Regions from separate parts of the Bacillus sp. KNSH39 genome, predicted to be linked through region 1. Evidence: riboswitches for the same ligand, from Rfam matches in the RefSeq annotation. Region 1 holds a riboswitch; each other region holds the start of a gene.
What was found. Region 1 has a riboswitch for magnesium ahead of mgtE (magnesium transporter). Riboswitches for the same ligand answer to the same signal wherever they lie in the genome.
Positions count from the first base shown of each region.

Region 2: it holds a riboswitch for magnesium, as region 1 does, so the genes downstream of both, mgtA (magnesium-translocating P-type ATPase) here and mgtE (magnesium transporter) in region 1, are expected to answer to the same signal.
Region 3: it holds a riboswitch for magnesium, as region 1 does, so the genes downstream of both, ACUL40_RS00090 (P-type ATPase) here and mgtE (magnesium transporter) in region 1, are expected to answer to the same signal.

Region 1 covers NZ_JBQXYO010000001.1:892,678-901,008, reverse strand. Annotated here, with positions in the region: gene ACUL40_RS04435 (peptidoglycan D,D-transpeptidase FtsI family protein) at 1-763, shown strand, start outside; gene ACUL40_RS04430 (SH3 domain-containing protein) at 775-1,602, opposite strand; gene ACUL40_RS04425 (RNA polymerase sigma factor) at 1,592-2,125, opposite strand; gene ACUL40_RS04420 (penicillin-binding transpeptidase domain-containing protein) at 2,563-4,530, opposite strand; gene ACUL40_RS04415 (phosphodiester glycosidase family protein) at 4,810-5,907, opposite strand; gene mgtE (magnesium transporter) at 6,065-7,393, opposite strand; M-box (ykoK) riboswitch at 7,673-7,838, opposite strand.
Region 2 covers NZ_JBQXYO010000001.1:2,552,923-2,561,253, reverse strand. Annotated here, with positions in the region: gene ACUL40_RS12940 (GNAT family N-acetyltransferase) at 1-13, shown strand, start outside; gene ACUL40_RS12935 (tripeptidase T) at 141-1,259, shown strand; gene ACUL40_RS12930 (DNA polymerase IV) at 1,707-2,945, shown strand; gene ACUL40_RS12925 (MgtC/SapB family protein) at 2,986-3,687, opposite strand; gene mgtA (magnesium-translocating P-type ATPase) at 3,760-6,465, opposite strand; M-box (ykoK) riboswitch at 6,797-6,964, opposite strand; gene ACUL40_RS12915 (hypothetical protein) at 7,133-7,672, shown strand; gene ACUL40_RS12910 (DUF3932 family protein) at 7,707-7,958, opposite strand; gene rnz (ribonuclease Z) at 8,148-8,331, shown strand, end outside.
Region 3 covers NZ_JBQXYO010000001.1:9,368-17,698, forward strand. Annotated here, with positions in the region: gene ACUL40_RS00035 (dynamin family protein) at 1-427, shown strand, start outside; gene ACUL40_RS00040 (DUF3931 domain-containing protein) at 431-685, opposite strand; gene ACUL40_RS00045 (GNAT family N-acetyltransferase) at 758-1,225, shown strand; gene ACUL40_RS00050 (YpbS family protein) at 1,246-1,518, shown strand; gene ACUL40_RS00055 (sulfurtransferase) at 1,521-2,354, shown strand; RNA gene ssrS (6S RNA) at 2,471-2,653, shown strand; RNA gene ssrS (6S RNA) at 2,675-2,858, shown strand; gene ACUL40_RS00070 (hypothetical protein) at 2,913-3,362, opposite strand; gene ACUL40_RS00075 (hypothetical protein) at 3,446-3,757, shown strand; gene ACUL40_RS00080 (glutathionylspermidine synthase family protein) at 3,761-4,999, shown strand; gene ACUL40_RS00085 (DUF350 domain-containing protein) at 4,992-5,378, shown strand; M-box (ykoK) riboswitch at 5,583-5,748, shown strand; gene ACUL40_RS00090 (P-type ATPase) at 6,084-6,809, shown strand; gene ACUL40_RS00095 (5'-3' exonuclease) at 6,942-7,808, shown strand; gene ACUL40_RS00100 (FbpB family small basic protein) at 8,165-8,305, shown strand.

The DNA.
Region 1 (8,331 bases):
TCAAAATAACATTACGAATGCACCTGGAACACCAACAGGTGAGATTACACCGAGGCAGGCTATCATTAATTCATCTAACACATTTATGACAGCAAAAGTAGCTCTGCCCTTATTCAACCAAAATAATGGAAATATAGAAAAAGTGGCACATATATGGACAGATTATTTAATGCAATTCGGCCTACGTTCTAAAACCGGGATTGATTTGCCCTTTGAAGAAGACGGACAATATGAATTCCATCCATCTAATAAATTTGAAAATGGGATTTCTGCTTTATTAAATGCCTCTTGGGGAGGAAATGAAGTGCATACTCCTCTTCAACTCGCTCAATATGCAGCAACATTGGCAAGTAAAGGTGATAAATATAAACCTCAAATCGTAAGTGCGATTATTGGTCAAGATGGTAAGGAAACCAAAAAGTTTAAAACCATTTTAGAAAGTTCAAATCGTTACCCGATGAACTTTTGGAGTGTCGTGCAAGGTGGAATGAGTCAAAATATAGAGGAAATTAAAAAGTTGCCCTTTGACGTCGCAGGTAAAACAGGTATTACAGGTTTTCCAAATGAGCAAGAAAGAATGATAAATCATTCTCTTTTCATTGCATATGCTCCTACTGAAGATCCACAAATTGCCGTTTCTGTCGTTATTCCTGGCAGTAATTCCGAAAAAAACATTGCCGCTCTCGTTACATCAGAAATTTTAGAGTACTGGAATACTCTTCAAAAAGAGAATAAAAACAAAGAGGAAGGTTCATTAAAGTGAACCTTCCTCTTTTACCATATAGAATCTATATTTATTATTTTCCATATACCTTCATTATTCTTTTCGAACATAAATGAATATTTAATATCAGTTAAAATGTACTCTTTCTGTACATATCCAGTATTACCGTTAATTGTCGATATTTTTATATATCCATCATTCTGCACTTTTTCTGGAATCCAAGCTTTTACCATTTCATTAGATACTTCATATAAAACTTGTGATTCTCGCTTTGGTTCTGCTAAAATTTTTGTTTTATTTCCAGTAACAGTTGCATATATAAAATGTGCTTGCTTTGGTTGGTTACTTTCCGTCAATCCACTTGGTACTTTATATACTTGCTTTGTATCATTTCCAAACTCTCCTCCCATTGTAAGGGCGACTTGCAACTCATGAAAAATATCTTCATCAAACTTCAGTTCATCCTTTTTATAACTCTTCCCTTTAAATAGAACTTCATCATTTAACGCTTTGTACAAGTCATTTTCATTTTTTGAGTTCGTACTTTGATATAGTTCATTCATAAATTGTTTTAATGATGGATCTTGAGCAGACTCATCTTTTGTTTTAGGCTTAATTTGAGTACTACTTTGTACTGGTGATTTATTATCATCAAGCCAAGGTTGTTGAACAATGAAAAATAACATTGTACAAACTAAAACAACTACAATAGGTAATGCTTTTTTATGAAATGGTCTTTTATGTTTTACAAAATCCACTTCATTATTTTCGTATATAGACTGCTTTATTTTAGAAATAAATTCTTCTTCATCTTTACGATTCTCCATTGGGCCTTTTTTTATTTTTCTATACCAGTCAGGATTTTGTTTATTGTTCATCACTACTACCCTCCCCTATTAATTTTGAAACCTTACTTCTTGCTCTACTTAATCTCGATTTTACAGTTCCAATGGATACTCCTAATGTTTCAGCCATTTCTTCATATGATAATTCATATTTTGCGTCCAATATAATTATTTCACGGTGCTTTTTAGGTAGTTTTAATACAACCTTCCACACCTCATTCATCTCTTCTTGGTTAAAAAATTCTTGTTCTGCTGACAGGGATTGCTTATCGTCACTAAAAAATCCTATTAAAGATATCCTTTTAAAATAGGAGGATTTCAAATAGTTTATTGCCGTATTTCTTGTGATTTTTAAAATCCACGTTTTAATAGATGACTCCTTTCGAAATGAATTCCAATTTTTAAACACCTTTATAAATACATCTTGCGTGATATCATCTGATAAGTGTGGATCTTTCGTAATAATAAATGAATAATTCCATACATCTTGCCAATAGTCTTTTATAACATAGTCCAGCTCATCATGATTACACTTTTCAATAAACGTCTGTTCCATTTCCACACCTCAAACTTATTTGAATAAACATAAAAACTGCCCTCACTTTTATTATGGTTTCAATATATAGACAAGATACAAGTTTCATTTGTTCCATTGTTTATCTTTTTTCAAGCAGAATAATACTACTAAAAAACAAGTAAAGCATACAATGATAAAATTCTACTCATGAAAATCTGTTTTTTGAATTTAACGTAACACTCCACTTGTCCATTTCAACTTGCTATACTCTTCTATTTACCATTAGCAATGCCAACTTTTCAGAAATGAAAATTAAGATAAGGTATTAACTTTCTAGAGTCGCAGCAAAAAAGCATTCTCGATTAGAAAGAATGCTTTTTTGAAATTTCATTGCTCTATATTTTCACCAATTTATATCTTTGAGTTAAGCAAACATGTAATAAATGTAGTCAAAAAATTCACCTTATAATTAAGTATTATTTCTGAAATACATGTTTTACTTTTTCACCTGGAACGTTACTTCCCCCTCTTCCTTTTACATCTTCAATCATCATTGTAACAATCATGTCTGGCGCATTTGCATCGAAAGCTGCGAACCATCCCAGTTCTTTTCCGTCTGCTTCTTTCGACTCTTTCAGTTCTGCTGTACCAGTTTTACCAGCAAGCGTTACACCATCAACCTTTGCAATTCTCCCTGCACCATCAAGGTCATTAATGACTTTGATTAATGCACTCTTTAATATTTCTTGATTCTTTTTAGAAACCACATTTTCTTTCCAATTCCCTGCTACTTTTGCTTCTTTTAAAAGATGTGGCGACGGAATATTCCCTTCATTCACAATCGGTGCATATGTTAATGCTAAATGAAGTGGCGTCATTAATACTTGTCCTTGTCCATAGCCCGTGTCTGCTAGTTGAATATCGTTTTTTATCCCATCTTTTGCAATGATTGAAATAGGAAATTCGTATTCGATTGGTAATTTTTCATAAAATCCGTACTTTTTAAATTCCTTTACATACTGATCTTTTCCCATTTTCAAAGCTTGTTGAGCAAAATAAATATTATCAGAATACTTCATTGCCTTATCAAAATCAATTGGACTTGCATCCTTTACACGCGTTACATAGTAATTTCCCCAAGATGAATCTTTTGTCCACTTCAATCCTTGAATTTTAAATTCTTCCTTCGGATTTATTGTGTTTGTTTCCAAACCAATTGCACCTGTGATCGTTTTAAATACGGAACCTGGTACAAATGCTTGTGTAAAGCGATTCGTCATTGGTAGTTTCGAGTCGTTACTCCATGCTTCTCGTTGGGCTTTCGATGCTCCTCTAACTATTATATTTGGATTATAAGCAGGGCTACTTACAAGTGCGATTGTTTCACCTGTTTTAGGATTGACCGCTGCACTAGACCCTGCTTCAGTTTTCATCTCATTAAAGATTTTTTCTTGAATTGCAGCATCAATTGTTAACGTAACATTTTCTCCTTCTTTTGCTTCTTTTTTTGCTACGTTTTTAATCTCTTTCCCCTTCTCATCTTCTATAAATACGCGTCCACCCTTTTCACCACGCAATTTATTTTCTAACACTTTCTCTAAACCAGTCTTACCTACTAAATCATCTGCTTGATAACCTTGTTTTTGAAGTGATTTTAACTCCTCCGCATTCACCTTTCCTATATATCCAGTTAAGTGTGCCGCTGCTTCACCTAATGGATACGTACGAATATTTACTGGGTGAGATGAAACTCCTTCTAATTCAATATAATCATTCTGTCTGGTTCCCTCTTTTAAAATGCCAATTGGTACAAAGGAGTCTGGTTTTATCCATTTCGCTGTGAGCTTTTGTTCGACCTCTTCTATAGACATATCAAGTAATTGTGCTACTATTTCTTTCGTTTGCGCTGCTGTTTCGCCTAGTTTCTCTGGAATAATTCCAACCTCAGTCGCTTTACCATTCGTTGCAAGCCCTTTTCCATTTCGATCATATATTTCTCCGCGTTTTCCTTGCTCTATTTGCATACGTACTTTGTAATCTTTTTTCATACCTGGGAAGATGAAGTCTGGTGTCCAATCTATTTCCCAAGACTCTTTATCTTTCACAAGTTTTGCTTCATGGATGAATGAAACTGGTCCTACATCCGTATCCATCTTAACTTCAAAAAGAAAAAGCTCTTTATCTTTCGTATTCTCTCCTTTCATTTTAACTTTTAAATTATTAGCTCCAATCCCCTCATAGATTTTTTGATATTTTTCTGTGAATTCTTTTTTAGAAATCGATTTTTTGGCATGGTCTGATAAATGATCATACATATTTGCAAATTTTCTATCATTCCATAAATTGATATATTCTTCAAATGCTTGTTTTGGTGGTTCGTTTTTATTACATCCTACCAACAAAACTGCGAAACAAACGAAAAGCAGCATCCATAATTTTTTCAATTCAATCTTCTCCCTTAGTTAAAAATGATGATTCCTTTCGTAATTTATTTAATAAAAAATGTTTTAACGCTTAATAGACAGTGAAAGTAAGGATATTGTTCCATATTTACAAAAAACTAAAAAAGAGTGATAAGAATTCCGTAAATTTGGAATCCTCATCACTCTCATTTGATATTGTGCAAATCATGAATATGAAATAATAATTTCTAATTTCAAAAAATAATTTCAATTTTCCAACTAACGAGATAAAAATCATGTATTTGTTCTATTTTTAATAATTCATAAATTCGTTGAAATGTTCGCATCAAATTCATCTGATGTTTTGGTATCTATTTTTCTCCCATCAATTGTCATCTTTATTTTTTGTTTTTGGTTTGCTGTTACCACCCAAGCATTAGGTAAATAACGATCTTCATGTGATAATGTAGAAGGTGAATTTATAACCTTTCCTCCTAAATATAGAGTAGCAGAAGAACCACCATCCATAGCCATTGCATTTATAGCACCTTTTTCATATAGAATATCTTGACACTCTTTTAACGTAGCCCCTATACTATGCGTCTGTCTACCGTCAATGACTAGAAACATAATTGTACCATCTTCTTTTTGGGCCATAATACTTCGCGGAGCAGAACCCCAACCACCGTCTCCTTCTGTAATCATTTTTTCTCCATTTACAATTAACTGTGGCATAAATCCTGCTGCTGAAACGACTTGTTTATCCAAAAGTTGTTGTGTAGAATAATTTCCTGTTATCATTTGTCCAAACTTTGTTAAGCCTGTAATAATTGTAGGGGTATTTCTATCCATATTCGTATCAATAACTTTCCCATTTTCTATTACAATTCCAGTAGCAACATTTCCTCCACCCCTTCCTGTTTCATCTGCAAATCCACTTGCATTCACAGCAACAAGTGCATGATTACGCTTTGCCATTACGCTAATTTTTTCTCCTCTGTTAGCGCCCTGTGTTCCTTGATGGCTAACAAGTTTAACATTGAAGGGATTGCTAATAGTAACTAAATTTCCTTCAAAAAGAAAGCGACTATCTTTGTGACTTTTAATCGTTTCTACATCAATTTCTAATGGCTGATTTTTAAATTCTTCTAATCTTTTTCCTGCTATTTTTTTATAAATATGCTCATCACTATTTGACCATTTCGGATGATTAATTCTATCTTGCAATTTATCTAGTTCCTTTTGGGATAGGAATGTATATTTCGCATATTGCGGATGCTGAGAAGTTAGTATACTCCCAGCCATTGTTATGCGAAGCTCTCGGCCATAGCTAGTACCAAATAATATGCCTATACCAATAAGCATGAAAATAGACAATAGAAGCAAAATTCGTTTGAAGATTTTTCTGAGATGTTTCATAGTTTTATCCTCCAGCATTCATTACATTCAATAAATCCATTAAAATATTATTTATCTAAATACAAAAGTGTTTGATTTCCTCATGTCTGAATTCCCCAATATACTTTAGCAATTCAGGCAAAATACTTATTCCGATTTTCGTTTTTTTAGTGTATATTTATAAATTTAATAACGTTTTTGCAACCATGAAATAAATTACTAATCCTGTTCCATCAACAAATGTTGTAATAAATGGACCTGAAACAACTGCAGGATCTAATTTTAACTTTCTTAGAATTAAAGGTAAAACAGCTGCTACAAGAGAGGCCCAAATAACAATAAATAATAAAGTAATTGCTACAACTTGTGCAACTTCTGTTCCAACTCCTAACATATAAGCACGAGTGAGGCCAGCTATTCCAAGTGCAAGTCCGAGAAGCATCCCTATTGCAAATTCCTTTTTCATTACACGGAAAATATCTTTAAATTTGACCTCTCCAATACCGATTGCACGAGTAATTGTTGCTACAACCTGTGTTCCTGTATTCCCACCAGTACCTACTAATAACGGAACAAAGAAAGCAAGGGCAACTACAGTTTCAATTTCATCTTCAAAATACTTTAATACTGTACCTGTATATGCCTCAGCAACAAAAAGAAGTAATAACCATGGTAGGCGTTTTAAGAAGATGCTCCAAATGCTAGCTTCAAAGTAAGATTGATTCAATGGCTCACTTCCGCCTAACTTTTGAATATCTTCTGTAGCTTCTGCTTCCATAACATTCATTACGTCATCAAAAGTGATAATACCAATCATTTTATTATTTGCTGTTGTCACAGGTATTGCTGCTAAATTATAATTCAGTAGCTTTTTTACAACTTCTTGCTGGTCAACTTCAGCTTGTACTGAAATTACCTCTTGAATCATAATAGTAGATAATATCTCTTCATCTGCTGCTAGTAATAACTCATGTATGGAAACGATTCCCTCAAGATAACCATGACTATCTAGAACATAACTATAAGATATTGATTCTACATTTTCAGAATGTTCCCTAATGTACTTCAATGTCATTTTTACTGACCAATTTCCTCTAACTGCAACAAAATCACTTGTGACAAGACTTCCTGCCGTTTCAGGTTTGAAATTCATCAATTTTTTTACGTTATGTTTTGTAATTTTGTCTAGATACGCCATTAATTTAGCTTGTTTTTCAGGATGAACCGCTAGAAGTAAATCTACTAATTCATCAATCGGTTGTAAATTTAGTAACTTTTTAGCTTTGTTTTCAGATAAGTGAATTAAGATATTATATTTTTCTTCTGCACTCATATATTGAAGAATTTTAGAGCTTTTTAATACGGGAATCGTATTTAGCAATATGATTTGATCTTCAATTGAAAATCTTTTTACTTCTTGCGCAACATCATACGACGGAAGACGTAAAACTTTCTCTGCATCCAAATTATTTTTGGTTACAAGTAATTCTTTTAATAATTTCTTCATGTTAACTCCTCCTCATATTGCTAAGGGAGACTCTAGAGTTTCATGAGTGGTTTTGTTTTATTTTATCTGTCTTAAATTTTTTATTAGAGCAATAATAGTTACATTGCAATCAATCCATTATTTAGAATTACCTCCTTTTTGAATATAGACAAGATAAAACAAATAACATTAAACAGAAAAACCTTTACTCAAAAAGGAGTAAAGGTTTTTTACAATACAAATAAATGATTATTAAGACAGCTCTGCCAAAATCTCAGAGGTGCCTTTCTATCAAATCGTATACCACTCCCTCGTTGAGTTTTAGCACTGTATAGCATAGGTTTTTATAACCAGCTACATTAAGAAGGGCCTTAATCCGACCGTTCCTGTTGACCCATTGGCGTCTCTCGACATTTTTGGGCAGCAGCGTTTCTCTATACAGGAGCCTCACCTAACAAAGTTTATTGAATTACTTCAAAATTTAAACCAGAATTTAATATTTGTCAACTGACTTTCAAATCCATTCATAAAAAATCTTTTATAGAAAATGAAATTATATTTTATTATAAATTTAAAATTCTCCTTAAAAAACATAGAATTTAAATAGATTTAATTCGAAGAAACGTTATGAAACATATGAAACTTATTGTTTTCAATCAAATTCCAACTTTATAACAGAGGATGAATAATTAGTCATTCTGTATATTAAAAGAATATTCTTAACAAATCTTCTTTTATGATTAAAATCTTCTTTACGGTTTATCAAATTTATATGGTTAAACTACTCAATCAAACTATACACTAAAGTCAAAAATATGTACTTATACAGAATGATTACATACATTTTCTCATATCATTTCTCAAAGGACTATAAAGCAATAAAACAGATAAAATTAGAAATACGGTTGCTTGACAAGCAAAAAAAATATATTTATGCTTGCTACACGAAACAAATACAT
Region 2 (8,331 bases), 1.7 Mb from region 1:
GTTAAATGAGTAATAGAAAGCAGATGGTTATCTAGACATGTAAACCATCTGTTTTTTGTCTTGTATTTCGAAACTTTTGCGAAATTCTGTTATAATTAATAGTGTTACATACATAATGGTAGTGCAGGAGGCGCAGTCTTATGATTAATCAAGAACGTTTAGTAAATGAATTTATGGAATTAGTACAAGTAGATTCTGAAACGAAATTTGAAGCAGAAATCTGCAAAGTATTAACGAAGAAATTTACAGATTTAGGTGTAGAAGTATTTGAAGATGACACAATGGCTGTAACTGGTCATGGTGCAGGTAACTTAATTTGTACTTTACCAGCAACAAAAGATGGTGTTGATACAATTTACTTTACTTCTCATATGGATACAGTAGTTCCTGGTAATGGAATTAAGCCTTCTATTAAAGATGGATATATCGTATCAGATGGTACAACAATTTTAGGTGCGGATGATAAAGCTGGATTAGCATCAATGTTCGAAGCAATCCGTGTTTTAAAAGAGAAAAATATCCCTCATGGTAAAATAGAATTTATTATTACAGTCGGAGAAGAATCAGGTCTTGTTGGTGCAAAAGCATTAGACCGTGAGCGTATTACAGCGAAATATGGCTACGCATTAGATAGCGATGGAAAAGTTGGTGAAATCGTTGTTGCAGCTCCAACACAAGCGAAAGTGAACGCAATTATTCGCGGGAAAACAGCTCACGCTGGTGTAGCGCCGGAGAAAGGTGTATCTGCAATTACTATCGCAGCGAAAGCAATTGCGAAGATGCCACTTGGTCGCATTGACTCTGAAACGACTGCAAATATTGGACGTTTTGAAGGTGGTACACAAACGAATATCGTTTGCGATCATGTACAAATCTTTGCAGAAGCTCGTTCTTTAATTAATGAGAAAATGGAAGCACAAGTTGCGAAAATGAAAGAAGCATTTGAAACAACTGCAAAAGAAATGGGCGGTCATGCAGACGTTGAAGTAAACGTTATGTACCCAGGATTTAAATTTGCTGATGGCGATCACGTTGTAGAAGTTGCAAAACGTGCAGCTGAAAAAATTGGTCGTACACCTTCTCTTCACCAAAGTGGTGGCGGAAGTGATGCAAACGTAATTGCAGGACATGGTATCCCAACAGTTAACTTAGCGGTTGGTTATGAAGAAATTCATACAACAAACGAGAAGATTCCTGTTGAAGAATTAGCAAAAACAGCAGAATTAGTTGTTGCAATTATTGAAGAAGTAGCGAAGTAATGGAATAGAAAAAGCGTGTAAATCAATTATGATTTACACGCTTTTTATTTTGATTCGATTGCTTTGACAAGACGTATAAGCGAATATAAGAAAAACTATGGAAGTATATACGTTGTTGCTACATGTACTAGACGAGGGAATAACCTTAACGTATTCATATTGAAAATCGGAAGTAGTAAATAATTAATTGCAATGATTAATATAACTACAAGGAATGTATAGTTGAGTTTATCCCGCTATTTGCCGGACAGTAAGACCCCTACCTCAAAATTCAGCGAAAGTAAAGAAGTTAGGTGGGGGCCCTGCTGCCCGTAAAAGTCCGATTAGTGAGAGTTGATTAAAGTTTCGATTTATATCGATTATAAAAAAGAACAAGTAATTATTATAACTATTGTGCAAAATTTGATATAATAAAAGAACGAACGTTCTGATTAGGGAGTGAGTACTATGCGAGAAATGTATCCGAAAAATGGTCGTGTTATTTTACATGTAGATATGAATTGCTTTTTCGCATCTGTTGAAATTGCTCATGATCCATCATTACAAGGAAAGCCATTAGCGGTTGCTGGAAATGAAAAAGAGAGAAAAGGAATTATTATAACATGTAGTTATGAGGCGAGGGAATACGGAATACGTACGACGATGCCCCTTTGGGAAGCGAAAAGGTTATGCCCGCAATTAGTTGTAAGGCGTCCTAATTTCACATTATATCGCGAAGCTTCATTTCAAATGTTTCAAGTCCTTTCTCGTTTTACAGAAAAGATACAACCAGTCTCAATAGATGAAGGATATTTAGATATTACAGATTGCTACGCACTTGGTTCGCCTCTTGAAATAGCAAAGATGATTCAACAAGCACTATTAACAGAGTTGCAGCTTCCGTGTAGTATCGGAATCGCTCCAAATCTTTTCCTAGCAAAAACAGCTTCTGATATGAAAAAACCTCTCGGTATTACCGTACTTCGAAAACGTGATATTCCAGAAATGATTTGGCCACTTTCAGTTGAAGCAATGCATGGGATTGGAGAAAAAACAGCTGAAAAATTAAATGAAATTCATATACATACAATTGAACAGTTAGCGAAGGGAGACGAGCATATCATTCGCGCTAAAATTGGCAAGCACGGTATTGATTTACAAAAGCGTGCAAAAGGTACGGATGATAGGGAAGTGGATCCGAGTCAAATGGGCCAACATAAAAGTGTCGGTAACTCGATGACTTTTTCAAAGGATATGGATGAAGAGAAAGAATTACTTGATATGTTAGAACGGTTATCAAAATCAGTGAGTAAAAGATTACAAAAGCGAACCCTTGTTAGCTATAATATTCAAATTATGATTAAATACCATGATAGGCGAACAGTAACACGGAGTAAGCAATTGAAAAATGCAATTTGGGAAGAACGCGATATTTTTCAAGCAGCATCCCGTTTATGGAAGCAACATTGGGATGGTGATTCCGTTCGTTTACTAGGTGTTACAGCTACTGAAATAGAGTGGAAGACAGAATCGGTGAAACAATTAGATTTATTTTCATTTGAAGAGGATGCGAAAAAAGAACCACTACTTGCTGTCATTGATCAAATTAACGATAAGTATGGAACACCGATTTTACAACGAGGTAGTCAACTACTACGTAAGCAAGAGAAGTCGTTTCAACAAAAGTTAGAAAATAAGTTTATGTAGAAGGTGTCATGAAGTAGTAAAATCATGACACCTTTCCTAGTTAACTCGCTTCTAAATTTAAAGAAGTCTTCCATCCAGCTCCAGTAACGCCAGATTCTAATAGCATTCTACTTACTATTTTTTCAATTAAGATAGCCGCATTTGTCTTGCAATGTAATGTAGCCTGTATACACACCTTTTGATTAGAATCTACGTCTTCACTATACAACTCTTTTAAACCGATTCCTTCTGTACTTACCATATGCATAAGTAAAAAACGAATATGTGCTTCATTTTCTTCTGAACAAGTAAGGGAAAGTAAGTAGTTCGTTTGTTCTGGTGATTCTTCTTTTGATTTTTTATTCATAAAAAGAGCAATTGGGCGAAGAAGTATATTTGCTAGTAACACGCCTGCTGCACCTAATATAGCTGCAACGAGGAAACCGGCGCCTGTAAGAGTACCGACAGCAGCTGCACACCATAAAGTAGCTGCTGTATTTAGCCCTCTAATACTAAAACCATCGCGGATAATAACGCCACCCCCTAAAAATCCAATACCACTAACGACTTGAGCAGCAATGCGGGATGGGCTAGCATCATGATCAAGCATGACGGATAATAAAACAAATATACAGGCACCAAGTGATACGAGAGCATTTGTCCGTAACCCAGCCATTCGGTGTCTCCATTGTCTTTCCATTCCAATGCAAGCTCCTACAATAATTGCTATAACTAACCTGAATACAATGTCGTACCATACCATCATGGTCACCTCCATATATAATATGTGTTATGTTTTTTAGAATGAGCGGGGGATACCCACTCATTCTTATTTTTACAACCAGCTATGAAACTTTTTAATATAAAGCTTTTTCAGGAATTGTGTTAAAAAAGCGTAGCCTAATAGTATTCCTACTAACCAAGGGAAATAGTTAAGTGGCAATGCTTGTAAACCAACGGCTGCACCAAGTGGTGAGAATGGAATATAAATCCCGATTGCCATAATAAGAGCGGTTAATAAAACGACTGGTGTTGATGCAGTGCTTTGAATAAATGGAATCTTTTGTGTTCTTATCATGTGAACAATTAAAGTTTGTGTTAACAACCCAACGACAAACCAACCGGACTGGAATAATGATTGCTCGCTCGGTGTATTTGCACCAAATACATTCCACATGACTACGTATGTGATAATATCAAATATAGAACTAATTGGGCCGATACAAATAATGAAGTTTCGTAAGTTTGCAGTATCCCATTTTCGTGGTTTTTCTAGAAACTCTTTATCCATTTTGTCCCATGGAATAGAAAGTTGTGAAATATCATAAAGTAAGTTTTGAATTAAAAGATGAATGGCAAGCATCGGTAAAAAAGGAATGAAAGCACTTGCTACTAACACGCTAAACACATTACCGAAGTTAGAGCTAGCTGTCATCTTAATATATTTTAAAATATTTCCGAATGTAGTACGTCCTTCTAAAATCCCTGCTTCTAATATAGTTAAACTTTTTTCGAGTAGAATAATATCGGAAGCTTCTTTCGCAATATCAGTAGCAGTATCAACAGATATTCCGACATCAGCTTCACGTAATGCTACAGCATCGTTAATGCCGTCTCCCATGTAACCTACAGTGTGTCCATTTCCTTGTAATGCGTGTATAATACGAGATTTTTGCATGGGATTAAGCTTCGCAAATACAGTCGTTTCTTCGGCAAGTCTTGCTAATGCTTTATCTGGTAAAGAATCAATCTCGTAACCGAGGATTGGTTCGCAGATATCTAATCCAACTTCTTTACAAACCTTTCTTGTAACAATTTCGTTATCGCCAGTTAAAATTTTCACTTGTACACCATGTTTTTGTAATGCTTGAATTGCAGCTGCTGCAGATGGTTTCGGTGGATCTAAAAAGCCGATATATCCAGCGAGAATCATATCAGTTTCGTCTTTTACTGCGTACTCTGTATCATTTATTCTTCTATCTTTTTTATAAGCCACAGCAATAACCCGCATACCTTCACTATTTAGTGTCTCACTTATTTTTTTGACATTTGAACGTATTTTCTGGGTGAGTGGAACGATTTTTTCATCCACTTCAGTGTAGTTACAAATTGATAAAATTTCTTCTACGGCACCTTTACAAACCATTGTATGTTCACCTGAAATATCCTTTACGATGACTGACATACGCCGGCGGGCGAAATCGAATGGAATTTCATCTAGCTTTTGAAAAGCTGATGGATTAAATGTATTGTTTTCCTCTGTATGCTTAATAACAGCTTTATCTATTAAATTTTTCAATCCAGTTTGATAGAAACTATTTAAATAGGCAAATTGCAAGACGCGATTGCATTCATTTCCCTTGGGATCTAAGTGACGAACAAGGACAACGTTATCTTCTGTTAAAGTTCCGGTTTTATCTGTACAAAGAATGTTCATAGCACCTAAGTTTTGAATAGAATTTAGCTGTTTTACAATTACTTTTTGTTTAGACATTTTAACGGCACCTTTAGCTAAATTAGCAGTTACAATCATTGGTAACATTTCAGGTGTAAGGCCAACAGCGACGGCAATAGCGAAGAAGAAAGCTTCTTGCCAATCACCTTTTGTGAATCCATTAATGAGAAGGACAATAGGTGCCATAATAAGCATGAATGTAATTAAGAGCCAGCTTACTTTGTTTACACCTTTATCAAAGTTTGTTTCTACACGCTTTCCAATTACCTTATTGGCTAAAGAGCCGAAATACGTATCGGTACTTGTTGAGATGACAACAGCTTTTGCGCTACCACTTACAATATTTGTTCCCATGAAACAAAGGTTTTCCATATCGAGTGGATTGTAATTTTTTTTCATGTTTGTCGGTAAGATATGCTTATTTTCTGTATGGTAGCAGTGTTCGTATTTTTCTACAGGAAGTGCTTCCCCTGTTAAAGAAGATTGATTAACAAATAAATCTTTAGCGGATACAATACGCACATCAGCTGGAATGATATCACCGGCTGAAAGGGAAATGATATCGCCAGGTACAAGTTCCTCAATTGGAATTTCTGTTGTGTAATTTCGATTTAAATTCGTTACATTTTTTGTTTCATGTACAAATCCATTTATTCTAAATACGCTTGCAGTTGTTCGAACCATAGCTTTTAAATTATCGGCAGCTTTTTGAGAACGAAATTCTTGGGAAAACCGAATTGTTGCACTAAGTAGTACCATTGCAGATACGACAATTGTTCCTTGCATATCATCCGTGAAAAAGGAGAGTGCTCCAAGAGCTAATAAAACGAAAATAAATGGATTTTTAAATGCCGACAGAAATTGAATGTACCACGGTGCCATTTTATTATGAGCTATTTCGTTCGGACCATATAAAGAAAGTCTACGAGACGCTTCTTGTTTAGATAATCCATCTTGTGTTGTTTCTAAAAGTTTTAACGCAGAGCTTACATCTTGTGTTGCAACCTCCACTAATAATTCGTTATTTGTTTTCATGCTATCTTGCTCATAAGCATGCTTTGTTTCTTGTCTTTGTAAATTAAACATCGGTAGTTCCTCCTCTGTCATGAAGGAGGAAACAATCTGTTACCTAACTATTTGAAATGGTGAGGAACAGTTTCTTTCCTACCTACATGATGAAATATGAATGTAAAACGTATGGGTATCTGGGCCGAATCATCAATTGCCAACTGTTCCTCACCTCCGTACAATTTAGTAGTTTCTGAATATGCTATGTTTGTTTCATAGTAAGGTGCATATAGACGTAAAAAGACCTTTACTCAAAACGAGTAAAGGTCTGAATTCGCAGTTAAAAGAGTCCACAACAAAGACTGTTAGTAGACATAAATAAAAACAGTTTTTGTGTATGACAAAATACATGCACCTCTCCCTCGTTGAGTTTTAGCACTGTATAGCATAGGTACTGAAACCAGCTACATTAAAAAAGGCCTTCATTCCGACCTTTCCTGTTGACCCATTGGCGTCTCTCGACATTTTTGGGCAGCAGCGTTTCTCTATACAGGAGCCTCACCTAACAGAGACCATATTCAATTACATGTTGAATGTTAGCACTGTAAAATTGTAGTGTCAATATCTTTTTTATCTGTGTTTTTAAAATATTAAACGGATTTATAATAGATATGTGGGATGAAATGTATGATATTGATTATAAATAATATGAAAAATAAATATTTTTATAAAAGGGGAATTTGTAATGGGACCACAAAATTTTATTATAAATATTGAGAATCAAAAGTGGTTGTTTAATGAGCAGGAAGATTTATGTTCTCACGGGGAAATTTATTTAAATGTGGATGGAACGATTATTACACAAACAGGTATGGATGAGGAATGGGGAATAAGTGAATCAGCTTTAGCTCTGTTACGAACTTTAGATAAAGAATATATTTGTGATATTGAAAATGAAGAGGGGCTTATTTTGCACGGATGTGGCACTATGCTCATGTTAGGATGCCCAATTTCAATTCATTGGACTATAAACCATATAGGTGAAAATGTGGTTTTAAAGGATTTTGTCAAAGTTATTTCTACTGATCAAAAGGCTATATACTATGAAGGGCTTCATATAGAAGTAAATGAAAATGAATATAGAAAACAAATTGTTTCTTTTGCACTACAAGCAAAAGAATTATTTAATAAATCAAGTGAAAAGATAATTTCAAATGAGTTTGAGCGAAGTATGTATACCGACTTTTGGACGGAATATAATCATTTGCTAAATAAGTATAAATAAAAAAGCACTGTAACCAGTGCTTTTTTATTATAGATTACGAGATTGTAGGGTTTTCAAAAATAACAATCTCTGAACTGTTTGTAGTTGAAACGCGTTGGGCGTAATATGTTAAAGCTGAAGAAATATATGCTGGTAACGTATCATTTGTATGTGATGTTGTATATTCATGGATTAATTCCTTTAAAGTTGTCCATTCTAATTGTGCTGGGTGATCAGACACGAAAGAACTTACCCAGCGATCAAATGAAGATGAAAAATCAGTTTGTAAACGAAATACTTCTTTCATAATAAAACGCTCCCTTAAAATGTAGTATAATCATTTTAACACAAAACACGAACGATTGCTAAATTTTTTAAGTATAATGTTCGTGTTATATAGTTGTCTAGATGATTGGTTATGTAAATTCAATTTGCCATTTGAAATAACATTCCGTAAGATGAGAGATAGAGTATATTTAGAGCTGGAGGAAAGAAAGTGGAATTTGTATTTTTAGGAACTGGTGCAGGTGTTCCTTCAAAAGGAAGGAACGTTTCAGCAATTGCTTTACAATTGTTAGAAGAACGAGGACAAACTTGGTTATTTGATTGTGGCGAGGCCACGCAACATCAAATATTACATACATCTGTACGTCCGCGCCGCATTGAAAAAATATTTATTA
Region 3 (8,331 bases), 880 kb from region 1:
AGAAAATGAATCAATTTCTATGAATGGAACAGTGGAGTATGAATATAAAGATATTACACATAAAGAACCGTTCCCTTCAGTTGAAATAAAAGATTTCAAAAAAGCACTGGCACATTTTAAAAATGAGAAAAGCTTTTTTGAAAAGAATGACAAAGCTTTTATGCAAGAAGACGCTAAATCTGTATTAGAACCGTTCGTATCAAACTATGTAGCTGATGAAAAAGATTTATTTGTTCATCATTATAAGCAAGAGTGGGATATGAAGTGGAACTTATTCCAAAAAGTGATGCAGCAAGATGTGATGAACTATTATGAAAGTATATTGTTTGCATTGGCTGAAACGATCGATGTATCTCTATATGAACAAAGTAAAGAACAATTGCAAAAGCAGTTAGTAGAGATTGAAAAAGAAATTTATGTTATATAGTCGTTATGAGAAAAAGATTCGTTCAATTTTCTTTTGCAGTACAGTATCTAAAGATTTTACAAATCCAGCAAATTCATCGGTAGAAATCATATGAGTAAGAACGAGTCGTCTGCCATCTGGTGTTTCACCGCATAAGACGAATGAAGAAAATTCATATGTTTTGTTTTCAACTACTAATTTTGGATAGGAATACGTGTCGCTTTTCTTCTTCTTTCCATCAATAGAGATGACGTTGCATTTTTTCTCATTGTTGTCCATGGTGAATCCCTCCTTTCTATTACTTATGGTAGACAAGGAGGGTTTAGAACAATAGAGAAGGGGGAATTTTTTATGTCTGTTGTAATAGAACGTATTCCAAAAGAGGCTATACCGAAGTCTTTATTGCTACTTGCTGATCCAAGTGAACGGCAAATAGCTACATATGTACAAAGAGGATTAACATACGTAGCTAAGCAGGGGGGGAGCGTTATCGGTGTATATGTTCTTTTGGAAACAAGGCCAAAGACGATGGAAATCATGAATATTGCGGTTGCAGAGCATTTACAAGGAAAAGGGATTGGGAAGAAGCTATTAAGGCATGCTGTAGAAACTGCTAAAGGATATGGTATGTCAAAACTTGAAGTTGGTACAGGCAATTCTAGTGTTTCACAACTTGCTTTATATCAAAAATGTGGATTTCGTATTTTTTCTATTGATTTTGATTACTTTTCGAAGCATTATGAAGAAGAGATTATTGAAAATGGGATTGTATGTCGTGATATGATCCGGCTTGCAATGGAATTGAATAAAAACGTATAACTATTTAGGGGGAAGAGAAGATGGAAGTACATAAAGCAATTACAGCACATTCTCGTAAACAAAATGAAAGTGTAAAAGCATGTTTACAATTAGATGCACAGCGTGAAGCGGCTATTGAAGCTGCCGTATCTCTTGCGTCAAATGGGAAAGAATTTTCGGTTGATGTCATTAATGTTGTAACGAAGCAAATTAATGATCTTGCAAAAAATGGTGTTACCTTGCAGCGTAAATATGTTACAGAAGAAATGGTTATGGAGTATGTAAGTCGTTTGAAAGAGAAAGAAGGTCGTTAAAGATGATAGTTACAGTCGAATGGTTACGTGAGCATATAGAAGATGAGAATGTCCGTATAATCGATTGTCGTTTTGATTTAGCGAATCCTAATTGGGGTAGAGAAAAGTATGAAGAAGGACATATTCCTCATGCGTTATATTTTGATTTGAATTTAGATTTATCAAGTCCTATAGCAGAACATGGTGGCCGCCATCCTTTACCAAATATTGAGGAGTTTGCAGACAAGCTTTCGGAGGCTGGTATTGATGAGCATACGACAGTAATTGCGTATGACAGTCAAGCCGGTGCAAATGCTGCTCGTTTATGGTGGTTATGTAACTATGTAGGACATGAGAAAGTATATATATTAGATGGTGGTTTCCCCGCTTGGAAAGAGAATGGACTACCGACAACAGCGGAAATTCCTGTTGCTATACGAAAAACATTCAAAGCTAATATACAAGATCATATGCTTGTAACGATGGAAACGGTCAGAGAGAATATCCGTGCAGGTGCGGATGTTACATTAATTGATTCAAGAGAGCCGAAACGTTATGCTGGTGTAGAGGAACTTGTCGATCATAAAGCAGGACATATTCCAACAGCGGTAAACCATTTCTGGAAGGATGGAATGTTGCAATCAGGACAATTTAAGAATGAAGCTGGGCAACAAGACCGATTCCAAAATCTGTCGAAAGATAAGGAAACAATTGTATATTGTGGTTCTGGTGTTACGGCATGTCCAAATATCGTTGCATTAAAATTGGCTGGATTCCAAAATGTAAAATTGTATGCAGGTAGCTGGAGTGATTGGATTTCTTATCCAGAAAATCAAATTGCAAAAGAAGAAGATTAATCACTTGCATGCAAAAATAATTTGTATTAAAATAAGGTCACAAGCAAGAGATTGCTCGAAAAACTTTGTATTTTACACATTAGAAACAATGTGATAATATAACGACAAGTAAATAATACATCCTGCGGTGTGCGTAACTTATTTATGTCTAAAACCGATGTTAGTTATACGGAAGCTCAATATTTAGCGACCATCATCAAGCCTTCCTTGTGGAGGAAGATGTACGGTAACTGTGAGGGCATCCACCTGCGAGTAGCGGGTTTTTGGACATTTACGAGGAGCGGCACGTGCGGGGGTCTTATTTCAACTAACCTTATATAAAATTCCTACGGTGTACGTAGCTTATGCATGTCTTAAACCAATAAGTTTAATATGGAAGTTCAATATTTAAATGTAGCTAACATGCCATCTTTTTAAGAAGGAAGTTACAAACATTTGTGAGAGCATCCACCTGTGAGAGCAGGTTTATGGACATCTAGAGAGAACGGCATATGTGGGGCTATATAAAAACCTTACGTTTTATACGTAAGGTTTTTTTGTTGCATAGATATATCAATATTATCTTGATTCACCTGTGAAGTTTCCGTAATAAATGTAGCACTTTCTGTCTTCATCAATCTCTCTTGAATCTAAGGAGAACTCCATAGACATGCCGTCTCGCTGAATATATATAATATCTGAATGAAGAGATGGTAAAATTTCTTCATAGTTCCATACATCTTGACTATCTACTATGTTTGAACTCGTTTCACTTAGTTCTCTAATTTCAAAACCGATGTAGGAGTATGTAGGGTCTGAAGGGTCATTTGCGAAAACTTCTTTTTGAATATAAATAACTGCTGTTCCGTCTGGATCAACCGAAGTTGCAGTAACAACATAAGTATTTTTCTCTTTAATAAAATATTCACAAGTCATGCGTGCGATAATTTCAGAATTAGAAATATTGGCGTAGTTCCATAAAGCAGGATACCCTTTCGTTTCATCATTAAGTCGATATTCTAAGCGCATTTAATCCCTCTTCTTCCTTTTTCTTCTACTTTATCATGCCATCCTATATAATAGGAATAGAATTTAAAAAGGGGAGTGCGAAGGTGACAAAAACGAAATGGCTAGTAGGTGGTGTCGTAACGTCTTTAATGACTGGCACTTTATTTGGTTGCGCACAAGATCTTCCCCCAAAACCAAATGATAATAGTTGTTCTGATTGGGATTGGGATGATGAACTTGGGGTATGGCAGTGTGATGATAGTAGTTCAGGTTATCGTGGGCATTATTTCTATGGTGGGCGATACTATCAAAATAAATCCACTTTTAAAAATTCATCGGCGTTTAAATCGTATCAATCGTCTGCTGAATTTAAAGGTGGAATTGGAAGCGGTTCAAAGGGAGGATTTGGGGGCTAAAATATGTCGCAATACATAAGGGATCGAAAAGAATTTTATTTGAAATATCCGGATTTTTGGTCGGATTTATATGAATGTGAGTATAGTTTGTTTCATGTTTTTTCTATAACAAATCAGACTTTGGACCAATTACACTTAGCGACTGAACGAATGGGGAAAATATTTTTTAAGACTGCTAGACTGCTGCGTAATTTAAGTGACGAACAGCTTCTAGATCTTGGCTTTCCATCCGCGAGTTTATCTTTCATTAGAATGAAAGGGCTCTATCCTGAATCTGTAATTTCGCGATTTGATTTTGCTGTAACAGAGGATAACAAAATCAAAATGCTTGAGTTTAATAGTGATACACCAACTTTTATTGTGGAATGTTTTCAAATGAATGGGAAAGTATGTGGAAATCTAGGCTATGATGATCCAAACTCGGATCAAGAACGATTGCTATCTTCTGGTGTAACGAAAGCAGTAATGGAAGCGACAAAGGGATTAGATAATCCAAATGTTGTTTTTACAGCACATCATGAACATATCGAGGATTGGAATACCACTATGTATTTAAGTCAGCTATGCCATGTTGAAAATAAAGTAGTGCCAATGTCAGAACTTAGAATTACAAAGGATGCTCTAGTCGATAAAGATGGGGCGAAGATTGATGTTTTATATCGCCAAACATATCCGATAGAAGATTTAATTGAGGATCAAGATCCTGAAACAGGAGATTTGGTAGGTGTGGAACTGTTACAACTTGTAAAAGCCGGAAAGCTTTTTATAATAAATCCTTTGTCAGCATTTTTACTTCAGCCAAAATCAATTCAGTGTCTTATTTGGGGGTTAGCAGAAGAAGAGGCCTTTTATACAAATGAGGAACAACAGTGGATTAAAGAATATATGTTACCTACATATTTAGAACCAGATTTATTTTTAGGAAAAGGTTCTTTCGTTCAAAAACCTTCATTTGGGAGAGAAGGAGATACAATTACGATTCGCGATAAAGACGAAAATATTATGCTTCAAAATGCACACCAAACATATAAAGCGTCACTGCCGATATTTCAAAAGTATATCGAACTGCCAGTCGTATCCTTGGAAACCGAAAAAGGGATCGAGAAACTGTCATATGTGTTTGGTTCGTTTTTAATTGCTGGAAAAGCGAGTAGTATCGGTATTCGTGCGGGAGAAAAGATTACAGGAAATGAATCGTACTATTTACCGGTAGGTATAAAAAGGAGGGGAAAAAATGATTAATTTTTTATTATATTTAGTAGTAACACTCGGCCTTTTATGTATAGGTCTGTTCTTGATGGAAGTGACAACGAAAGTAAAGGAATTTAAGTTAATGGCTCAAGGAAATAAGGCGGTAAGCTATGTGCTTGGAGGACGATTACTTGGGTTAGCTGTTGTTTTATATTCGACAGCAGCTAATTCAATTTCACTTCTTGATATGATTTCGTGGGGAGCAGTTGGGATTTTGGCTCAAATTATCGTCTTTTATTTAGCTGAGTGGCTTACACCACGCTTTAATATAAACAAAAGTCTCGAAGAAGATAATCAAGCAGTCGGTCTTTTTCTTATGTTTTTATCAATTTCAATTGGGATTGTAATTGCTGGTTGTATAACTTATTAAAAACTTTACGTTTAAACGTAAAGTTTTTTATTTTATTCCGTAAAAGCCCGATTGGTGAGGGCTAATAATCAGTGGGGGATGAACAAAACCCCCACTGATTAAAGTTACACTTTATATACGTTAGTTTGCCATACCTTTTGAAAAAATTGTAGGCTACGGTTGACATCTATTTTAAATAAGAGTAACATTTTCAATGTAATGAAAATAAGTCTCTGTTAGGTGAGGCTCCTGTATAGAGAAATGCTACTGCCCAAAAATGTCGAGAGACGCCAATGGGTCAACAGGAATGATCGAATTAAGGTTTTTCTTAACGTAGCTGGTAATGTACCTATGCTATACAGTGCTAAAACTCGGTGAGGGAGAGGTCCGTAGATTTCTAATTATATTAGAAATCGTTTATTTGTGTATGTAATGGCCGCTACTCTCTTAAGGGTAGGGGTCTTTTTTGTTACCAAGCTATGAGTAATTTCATAGTATAAACTATAAAATTAAACGAGGAGGTGAGGAGCATGTCAAATTCTGACTCGGTTCCGTTACCCATATACTTCAAATCAAAAATATATGATGTAGGCAGGAAACGATTTGTTCCTCCCTCTATATTTATCACAATGTAGCGTTTATAAAACGCGAGAAACTTTCACAGTAAAGTGGATAAATTGAGAAACAAAGCGTTTCTTCCTATGTTGTAAAGGAGGAGACGATAATATGTTATATGCAAACAAAACTGTGGGTAACACGTCATATAAACTAAGTAAAAAATCAATAAAAGAACAAACAATGCTCCAAAAAAATAAAGATTTATTAATTGAAATTGCAACAAGAGATGTCAAATCTGTATTTGCATATTTTAAAACAACAAGAGACGGACTATCAATGAAAGAGGCACAAAAACGTATTCAAGTATATGGCCGAAATGAACTAACTTCAAAAAGAGCACTTCTCGCAGAAGTCATGATGAAGCTTGGTGGCATGATTCCAGGTTTTTCAAAACAACGTGTGTGTGATGAATTACAACGTGAAACGATTACTGTATCTAGAGTAGAATGTTCTAGTAGTACAGGGCTAAATAGTGAACTGAAAATGATGGAGATACCAGTGCAAGAACTTGTACCTGGAGATATGATTTTTCTTTCGGCTGGAGATGCTGTGCCAGCTGATGTACGTATTATTTATGCAGATGATTTATTAGTGAATGAGTCTGTGTTAACGGGAAACGAAGCGAATATAGAGAAGTTTGAGAGCTGCTATCACCTTGAACGTAAACGATTTATTCCATTAAAACGGATGAAAGATTATAATCCACTTGAGCTTGAAAATGTATGTTTTAAAGGTTCGCATATCGTTAGTGGAAATGCAAAAGCTATCGTTGTTTCTACTGGAAAAAATACGTATTCAGGCATATTGCATACTTGTTGTAGTAGAACGTCTTAATGTGTTAATGGTGCTAAATATACAAAAACAATGTATAATAGACAAAGTTGAGCAAAAACGTAGAATGGTAATCTATTTATATAACCTTACGTGATAACGTGAGGTTATTATTTTTTTAATAGGAGAGGAATTATGAAAAAAGTATTATTAGTTGATGGTATGGCACTATTATTTCGTGCTTTTTACGCAACAAGTGTCTACGGACAATTTATGAAACGACAAGATGGAACCCCTACGAACGGGATTCATGGTTATATGAAACACTTGTTAACAGCTACGCAAGCGATCGAACCAACACATATCGTTACATGCTGGGATATGGGAAGTACGACATTTAGAACAGAATCGTTCTCGAATTATAAAGCAAATCGTGCAGCGCCACCAGAAGAATTAATTCCTCAATTTGATTTAGTGCAAGAAATGACTGCGAAATTATCCATTCCAGTTATCGGTATGAAAGGCTACGAAGCGGACGATTGTATCGGTACGCTTGCAAAACAATACTGCAATGAAGCTGAAGTTTATATTTTAACTGGTGATACAGATTTACTTCAACTTGTTGATAAGAACGTTACAGTTATGCTTCTGCGTAAAGGAATTGGAAATTACGAATATTACACACCGGAGAGAATCATGGAAGAAAAAGGTGTAGAGCCGTGGCAAATCGTCCATGCAAAAGCTTTCATGGGAGATACAAGTGATAATTATCCAGGTGTAAAAGGTATCGGTGAAAAAACAGCGTATAAGCTTATTCAAGAGCACGGAACAGTATCCGCTGTACTAGAAAATGTAGAATCATTAACAAAAGCGCAGCGTACGAAGATTGAAAGTGATTTAGAGAACTTAAATATTTCGTTGCAATTAGCACAAATTCACTGTGAAGTTCCAATTTCATGTTTACTAGAAGAGGGATTACACACAATGGATGAAGAAAAACTTAGATTTGTTTGTGAAGAAATGAATTGGGGAAGACCTGAAATATTAATAAATATGCTATAAATAGTTTGGAAAGAGGGATGTTGCATAAGTCGAACTTTGACTTGGTGACACCTTCTTTTTGTTTTTGTAAACAGTATGATAGTAAATAAAATTATGTCGAACTCAATTTTAAATATATAAATGTTTCGACAAGATATAATGATAAAAGTTGATGAAAATAGTAATTTTTATAATGAAGTGAATTAATTTCAACATAGTTTTAGAGAGTCTTTTTTTTCGTGTTCACAAAGTTGTCAGAAAATAAACGGAATTTTCATATGAAGTTCAAATAGAATTCACAACAATCAATTATTATAAGGACACACAGATAATTCTTTATCTTTTATATAAACCATCCCCCAAGGAGGACAATGAAAATGAGAAAAAAAGTGAGAAAATCTTTTAAACAATTATTAATTGAAAATAAACAATTACTATTAAATAATAAAGAAAATATGAAAGAAATTGAAGAGAGAATTGAGAAACGACATGTAGCATATAGTGGTGCTAGTAATTAAATAAAATAAAAAAGATAGCCTATGCA